2 regions of the Thermoanaerobacterium sp. PSU-2 genome follow, and region 1 is predicted to be linked to the other one. Evidence: riboswitches for the same ligand, from Rfam matches in the RefSeq annotation. Region 1 holds a riboswitch; the other holds the start of a gene.

The links. Region 1 has a riboswitch for cyclic di-AMP ahead of BVF91_RS04250 (C40 family peptidase). Riboswitches for the same ligand answer to the same signal wherever they lie in the genome.
Region 2: linked by a shared signal. The riboswitch ahead of BVF91_RS07305 (NAD/NADP-dependent octopine/nopaline dehydrogenase family protein) and the one ahead of BVF91_RS04250 (C40 family peptidase) in region 1 are both predicted to bind cyclic di-AMP.

Annotation. Positions count from the first base shown of each region.
Region 1 is NZ_MSQD01000004.1:20,306-24,120, reverse strand. It holds gene BVF91_RS04265 (peptidoglycan D,D-transpeptidase FtsI family protein) at 1-222, opposite strand, end outside; gene BVF91_RS04260 (ATP-dependent DNA ligase) at 290-1,213, opposite strand; gene ku (non-homologous end joining protein Ku) at 1,216-2,025, opposite strand; cyclic di-AMP (ydaO/yuaA leader) riboswitch at 2,178-2,295, shown strand; gene BVF91_RS04250 (C40 family peptidase) at 2,301-2,981, shown strand; gene BVF91_RS04245 (sigma-70 family RNA polymerase sigma factor) at 3,248-3,814, shown strand.
Region 2 is NZ_MSQD01000007.1:91,579-95,393, reverse strand. It holds gene BVF91_RS13570 (methyl-accepting chemotaxis protein) at 1-618, shown strand, start outside; cyclic di-AMP (ydaO/yuaA leader) riboswitch at 1,139-1,262, shown strand; gene BVF91_RS07305 (NAD/NADP-dependent octopine/nopaline dehydrogenase family protein) at 1,371-2,471, shown strand; gene BVF91_RS07300 (cobalamin B12-binding domain-containing protein) at 2,468-3,815, shown strand, end outside.

The DNA of each region.
Region 1 (3,815 bases):
GCCGCCGCTTACATTAGTGGCCAGGATATTTCCATTTGCATCGTAAATAATTCCTCTTTCTGGCTTTAGTACTATCTTGGATGTGGTTTGATTTTTGACGGCCAGTGAATATTTTGGAGCCATTACAATCTGTAGCCATATTAATCGTGCTACAAGACATGCGATTAAAAATAAAAATGTAATTAGTACCAGCAAAATGCGCTTTTTGTTTATTGATGCCAATTGAAAGTATCCCCCTTGTACGTTTATAATTTTATTTTAAATCAATAATGTGCACATTTCAATTAGTTTACATGAATCTGCATTCGATGGGTTTTACATCTAAAGCAAATTCTAAGAAAGATGGCGCTCTCATTTTGAAATTTTCTGACCATTCCATGAATTTAACCTTACATACAATAAAAGGCATTATCCATTGAACATTGTTAATGGCAAGACCGTAAAATTCAGGGTTGACCTTCAGATCATTGGCAACCTCTAAGAACGATGATAATTCTTTTTGCGATATTCCAGATTCTACATTTCCAATGTGCACAAGTTTGTCATCATCGTTGTAAAGGCCCAAGACTAACGCCGTTTTATCTACCTTATAACCCAATATTACAGCGTTTAGTACTATGTGATGTTTGAATTTTTGCCATAGATTACTTCTTTTTCCTAAGTAATATTTTGAGTCTGCCTTTTTAGCCATTACTCCTTCCAGTTGTTTTTTACCAGTTTCCGCAAATAAAGTTTTGCCGTGTTCAAAAATATAATCAGATATCCTTATTAGATTGCTTTCACTGACGATTTTACTTAAGATTTCTTTGCGCTTAATAAGTGGGTAGTTTAATAGTTCTTTTCCATCAACATATATTACATCCCATGTTATAAATATTGCGGGATTGGATTTACTTAAAAGTTCGATTTTTAGTTTGTTTTGCTGGTGTTTTCGCATCATTATGTTTCTGTAGCTTGGTTTATTGTCTTTTATAACGATTAGTTCGCCGTCAAGTATGGCTTCATTTGATTTTAGACATTTATTTACATCTATAAGTTCTGGGAATAGGTGGCTTATATCTACAAGCCTTCGGTCTTGAAGTTTTGTATAAGATGAAAGAAATGCTATTGTCCTTGAACCATCCCATTTGATTTCATATACCCAATTTGGATCGTCAAATACATTTCCTGATACAGCCAGCATAGGAGGGATTTTTTCATCCATCAGGGACATCTTTATGCACCTTTTTTCTTTTTTGATTTTTTTGCCGTGTTTTCTTCTTTTACTGATTCGATGCTGGCTTTTAATGCGCTTACAAGGTCCAGGACATTTTCTTCCTTTGGCGATTCAGGTATTTCAATTTTTCTATCTTGAATTTTCGACTCGATTATTTCGATCAGAGCTTTTCTGTAGTTGTCATCGTACTTTTCGGGAGAAAAATCAGATGTCAGAGTATCTACAAGCTTTATAGCCATTTTCACCTCATTTTCGTGAAGATCTACATTGCGGATAGGTGGAAGTTCGTTTGTGCTTCTTATTTCATCAGGGAAGTGCATTGTTTCCATTACCATATAGTTGTCATTGAAAACTCTTATGCAGGCTAAATCTTGTCTTGATCGTATGACGACTCTTGCAACTGCTACACGGTTTAATTTCTTCATAGAATCTCTTAAAAGTACGTATGGTTTTGCACCTATTTCATCTGGTGCGATGTAGTATGTCTTATCGAAATATATGGGATCTATTTGACTTAAATCTGTAAAATCGATAATATCTATCGTTTTAACTGTTGACTTTGGAATTCTCTCTAAGTCTTCTTCATCTATGATGACAAATTTTCCTGGTTCATATTCGTAACCTTTTACGATTTCTTCATCAGAAACTTCTTTATTGCAAACAGGGCAGATCTTCTCGTATTTTATGGGTGATTTGCAGTCTTTGTGAAGCTGTCTAAAATGTATAGAGTTGTCTTCTGTGGCTGCATACAGTTTTATGGGGATGCTGACAAGGCCGAAACTAATGGCACCTTTCCACATTGAACGCATTTTTTCACCTTCTTTCGATATTCATTAATTAGTATAACCATGAGAAACTTACAATCTTCAGGTAATTTATGGAATGTGATTGACTTTGATACAATTTGCCTATATAATATTAATTAATTATTAAAAATATAAATTTTTTATTAAATTTATTAAAATAAAATATGCCTAATCGAAAGAGCGGGGGATATCTTTGGGGTGAATCCGCGTATGCGGTAGGGTTGCTCTTTACCGAACCCGTCAACTAACCTCGTAGGCATAAAGAGAGGATGAATGAGTTGAATTACAAAAAAATAGTTGCAACAGCAGTAGTGTCAATAACACTTATGCAAGCGCCAAGTGCATTTGCAATGGAGCTTTTGAAATATGGTTCAAGAGGACAAGCGGTGGTTAGCTTGCAGCAAACGTTAAACAGGCTTGGCTATAGCACAGGTGGTATTGACGGAATATTTGGTAGTATGACAAAGAACGCAGTGATCGCATTGCAAAAAAGATATGGATTATCTCCGGATGGAATTGTAGGACCAGCTACAGAGGCTGTATTAAATAGGACGACTGTAACTGGCGTTTCATCAAGGGGTGGCTATGAGCGCCCATCAAATTTTGACGTAGTAAGCATTGCAGAAAGATATCTTGGAGTGCCCTATGTTTTTGGTGGTACTACACCTGCAGGTTTTGATTGTTCTGGATTTGTTCAATACGTGTTTAGGCAGGCTGGAAAAAGCATTGGTAGAACTACGTATGACCAGTATGCAGGTGGTAGAGCTGTAAGCTTATCTGAACTTCAGCCAGGCGATATATTGTTTTTCTCTACATCAGGCGGTGGTCCTACGCACGAAGGTATATACATAGGTGATAACCGCTTAATACACATGAGCGATTCACTTGGTAAGGCTGCTATTGCGGATTTTAGCGGTTGGTTTAGGACGTACTATATTGGTGCAAGAAGGTATTATTAAGGTTAAAAGAGAGCATCTATATAGAGGCGTATATGTTAAATCAAAAAAACATATACGCCTCTTTTATTTTTGGAAATGCCATAAAGTCTTAAAGGGAAATCTTTGATTTATCAGCAAGTAATGTTATAAATAACTGATTATTATAAATTTTCTGCGATGACTTTTTATAACTCGCAATTACCAAAACGTTTGTTCGTTTAATATAATTAAGGCACAGTGCTGCACTGAAAGGGACCGGTCCTCACTTTATGTGAGGTGTGTAGTAGATGATAAGTTATAATGAACTGTGCTTTAAGGCTAAAAGTGGTGATAAAGATTCTGTTTATGAGATTTTAAAAAAGTTTCATCCTCTTTTGATAAAATTAGCAAAAAAGTTTCCATACGACAGTTTTGATGATATGCTTCAGGACGGAAGAGAAGTGCTTATTGCTGCTATCTATCAGTTTGATGAGAAAAAAGGCAAAGAATTCATAGCATATGGAAGTATGCAGCTTAAATTTTACTTTTTAAATGCCTACAGGAAGAAAAAATCTTTTCTTTCTTTGAATGCAAAGGCAGATGATGATGAAGATGAAATCATCGATTTGATGGTAGCCGATGAACTTACTCCGGAAGAAAAATTTTTTAATGATATCATGAGAAATGATTTAAAGGAAGCTTTGAATAGACTTACTGCAAAGCAGAAAAACATAATAATGCTTTACTTTTTCGAAAGGAAGACACTTGTTGAAATATCAAAAGAATTGGGAGTAGGTTACCAGAGTGTTGTTAAACTTAAAGACAGAGCTTTAGATAGATTAAGATTTTTGATAAAAAATGATATAATTATGTAAA
Region 2 (3,815 bases), on a different contig from region 1:
ATTATAAAAGATGTACCGAAAGAAGTGTATGGAGTGCCGTTTAAGTCATATGCTATCCCTATAAAAGACTACGATGATACTGTAATTGGGGTTTTACTTATGGGGAAAAGTTTAGAAAAAAGACACAAAGTATTATCACTATCCGAAAATCTTGCATCATCGCTTGAGCAAATATCTTCGGCCATTCAAGAGGTTTCCTCTGGAGTCGAAATTGTGGTTAATTCTAATACTAAGATATTGGAAGAAGTAAATAAAGCTATTGAAAATACAAAGGGCACTGATGATATTTTAAAATTTGTTCAGAATATTTCTAAACAAACTAATTTATTGGGATTGAACGCAGCCATTGAGGCCGCAAGAGCTGGTGAAAAAGGTAAGGGCTTTACTGTAGTTGCTGAAGAGATACGAAAGCTATCTAATAGCAGCAGTGAATCAATAAGTAGAATAGACTCAATATTGGAAAAAATACAGGAATCTATTAAAAGTATTTCTGACAAAATAAATGCATCAAGTTCATTTTTTGAGACACAAGCTACTGCTTTTGAAGAAATTAGTTCATCCATAGAAGAATTAAGCGCCACTTCTCAACTTTTAGAAGAATTAGCAAGGAATTTATAGGATTATGAAAGCAGTGTGGATTTTTTATTTTCGATTTGCTCAAGAAAAAAATCTGAATTTATAGCGCACCTCTGCTTATTTTGCAGGAGTGCTTTTATTTTTATAGAGGCAATAATTTGCTTCTATCAATTGCTGTTATCAAACAAATATCAGAGAAGATAAAAAATATTTTTTAAGCATACTGTTAGACTGAACTCTAAAAGCATGAAAGATGTATTTCATTCTACTTCAAAATTTCTTCTGATAGATCTTCTGGTAAACATAATGATTCGATTATTTTAATGTTATTTGAGATGGTATCGCAAATAGATGTAAAAAGAGAATTTTATTTGGAAAGTTATTGGTTAAGAAGCAGATCATATATTTCACTCATAGCAATTCTTAGTTTTAACAGAAAAATAACCGCCCACTGCAACCAGAGTGTTTATAAATTTAGACACAGTTTTGTTACAAAATTTACATTTTTTTAATATATTTGCAAATGGAATTTTGCTATGGTATAATTTAATTAATTTAATAATATGCTATAACGCTGAATTCGTATGAAGCGGGGAAACCAATTTTGGGGTGAATCCATTTGTATGGAGGGGTTATCTTTCGACCCTAACCCGTCAGCTAACCTCGTAAGCGTTGAAAGAGGAGGAAGTAGCATGAATATATTTGGTACAACTACCTTCTATTAGTTGCCGGGTTTCAGCTATAGATTTTCTCTATGGCTTTTTTAATACCCTAAAATAGAAGGAGGTTTTTAAATGAGATTACCTATTTTTTCTGTCATTGGTGCTGGCAATGGTGGGCAGGCGATGGCAGCACATCTTTCGCTAAAGGGTTTTACAGTCAATTTGTATAACAGATCTCGTGAAAAATTAGCTTCTATCTTAAATAATGGTGGTATTCATCTTGAAGGCGTTGTAGATGGATTTGCAAAGCTTAATATGGTCACTGACGATATGGAAGATGCTATAAAAGATGCAGACATAATCATGGTGACTGTTCCTGCGTCTGGACACAGTGACATAGCTTATGAAATGTTACCACACTTAAGAAATGATCAGATAATAGTTTTGAATCCGGGAAGAACTTTTGGCGCTATAGAGTTTTATAACATTGTTAAAATTAGAGACGATATAAATGTGGTAGTAGCAGAGACTGATACGTTTATATATGCTTGCAGATCGAATAATGGCATTTCAAAAATTTTCAGGATAAAAGATGTGGTTTCACTGGCATCTATACCGGCTTGGAAGGCTGATTATGTTGTTGATTTATTGAGATTGGCTTATTCGCAGATAGTACCTGCTGAAAATGTTTTAGAGACCAGCTTGAATAATATAGGCTCTATCTTTCATCCAGCGCCTACACTTTTGAACTCTGCAAGAATAGAGACTACAGAAGGTGATTTTCAATATTATTTGGAAGGGATATCGCCATCAGTTGCTAAAATATTGGAAAGAATGGACAGAGAGAGAATAGCAGTTGCCCACGCTTTAGGTGTCAATGCTGTTACAGCGCTTGATTGGCTTAAAGATGCATACGGCGTTATTGCAGACAATCTGTATGATGCGATTCAAAAGACAGATGCTTATAGAGGCTTGCTTGCGCCAAAAAATCTTAATAGTAGGTACATTTTTGAAGATGTGCCAATGAGCTTGGTGCCTATTTCATCGATTGGCAAACAATTAGGCATTCCTACTTATACTATAGATTCCATAATTCATTTGGCATCGTGTATGCATGAGGTGAACTATTGGAAAATCGGGCGCACAGTAGGGAAACTGGGATTGGAAGGGAAAAGCGTAGAAGAAATAAAGGAAATGATAGAGGGGTTAAAGGAGGAGATCACTGTCGCATGAAAAAATATATTATTGCAGCTTCTATAGAAAATGACGTCCATGTTGCGGGAGTATATAGATTTTTAAATATGGCAGAGCAGGAAGGGTATAAAGTGGATTTTTTAGGTCCTGCTACATCTATTGATAAGTTGGTAGATACAGTGACTTTAAAGAAACCTGATATAGTAGGTGTAAGTTATAGACTGACTCCAGAAACACTGAAAATCATATTGAATGAGCTTAAAGATAAAATACGAAAATATGGTTTGAACAATATTAGATGGATATTTGGAGGCACAGAGCCCAATTGCTTAGTTGCAAAAGAGTCAGGAATATTTGAGGAAATTTTTGATGGAACTTTTGGTGATGAGTACACAATTTCATACCTAAGAGGAGAGAAAGCTTCACATAGCGAAATAGAATATGGTAAAGATGTGGTTGAAAGGATTGAGAAAAGCTATCCTTATCCTATAATAAGGCATCACTTTGGGTTGCCTTCGTATGATGATACGCTTAAAGGTGTAAGGAGGATTGCGGAAGAAAAAATTCTCGATGTGATATCTATAGCCCCTGATCAAAATACGCAAGAGCACTTTTTTGATAAAAAGTATAAAGCATCGCTTGATGGGGCAGGTGGTGTGCCTATAAGGACTGAAGAAGAATTCAAAAGACTTTACGATGAGTCAAGGCGTGGAAATTATCCGCTGCTTAGATGTTACAGTGGAACGAATGATGTCTTTAAAATGGCAAAAGTGTTAAAAGACACGATAAACAATGCCTGGGCAGCTATACCCCTTTGCTGGTACAATGTACTAGATGGCAGGGGACCAAGAGAAGTAGAAGAATCCATTAGAGAGAACCAGATGCTGATGAAGTGGCACGGCGACAGAAACATACCCGTTGAGGTAAATGAAGCACATCACTGGGGGCTTAGAGATGCACATGATGCCATTTATGTGGCGGCAAGCTATCTTGCAGCGTACAATGCTAAGAGAATGGGTGTAAAGACATATATAGCACAGTTTATGTTTAACGTTCCGCCGGCTACATCTCCTAAAATGGACCTTGCTAAAATGCTGGCATCTATAGAACTTGTTGAAAGCCTTCAGGATGATAACTTTAGGGTATTTAGACAGGCGAGGGCAGGGCTTGCAAGCATGCCGCAGGATCTTTTTGAGGCAAAAGGGCAGCTTGCTTCCAGCGCATATCTTTCCATGGCGATAAAGCCTCACATATATCATGTTGTAGGTTTTTGTGAAGCACATCATGCTGCTACGCCAGATGATATAATAGAAAGTGTGAAGATTGTAAAAGCTGTAATAAAAAATACCTTATCTGGCATGTTTGATTTTACTCAAGATTTAG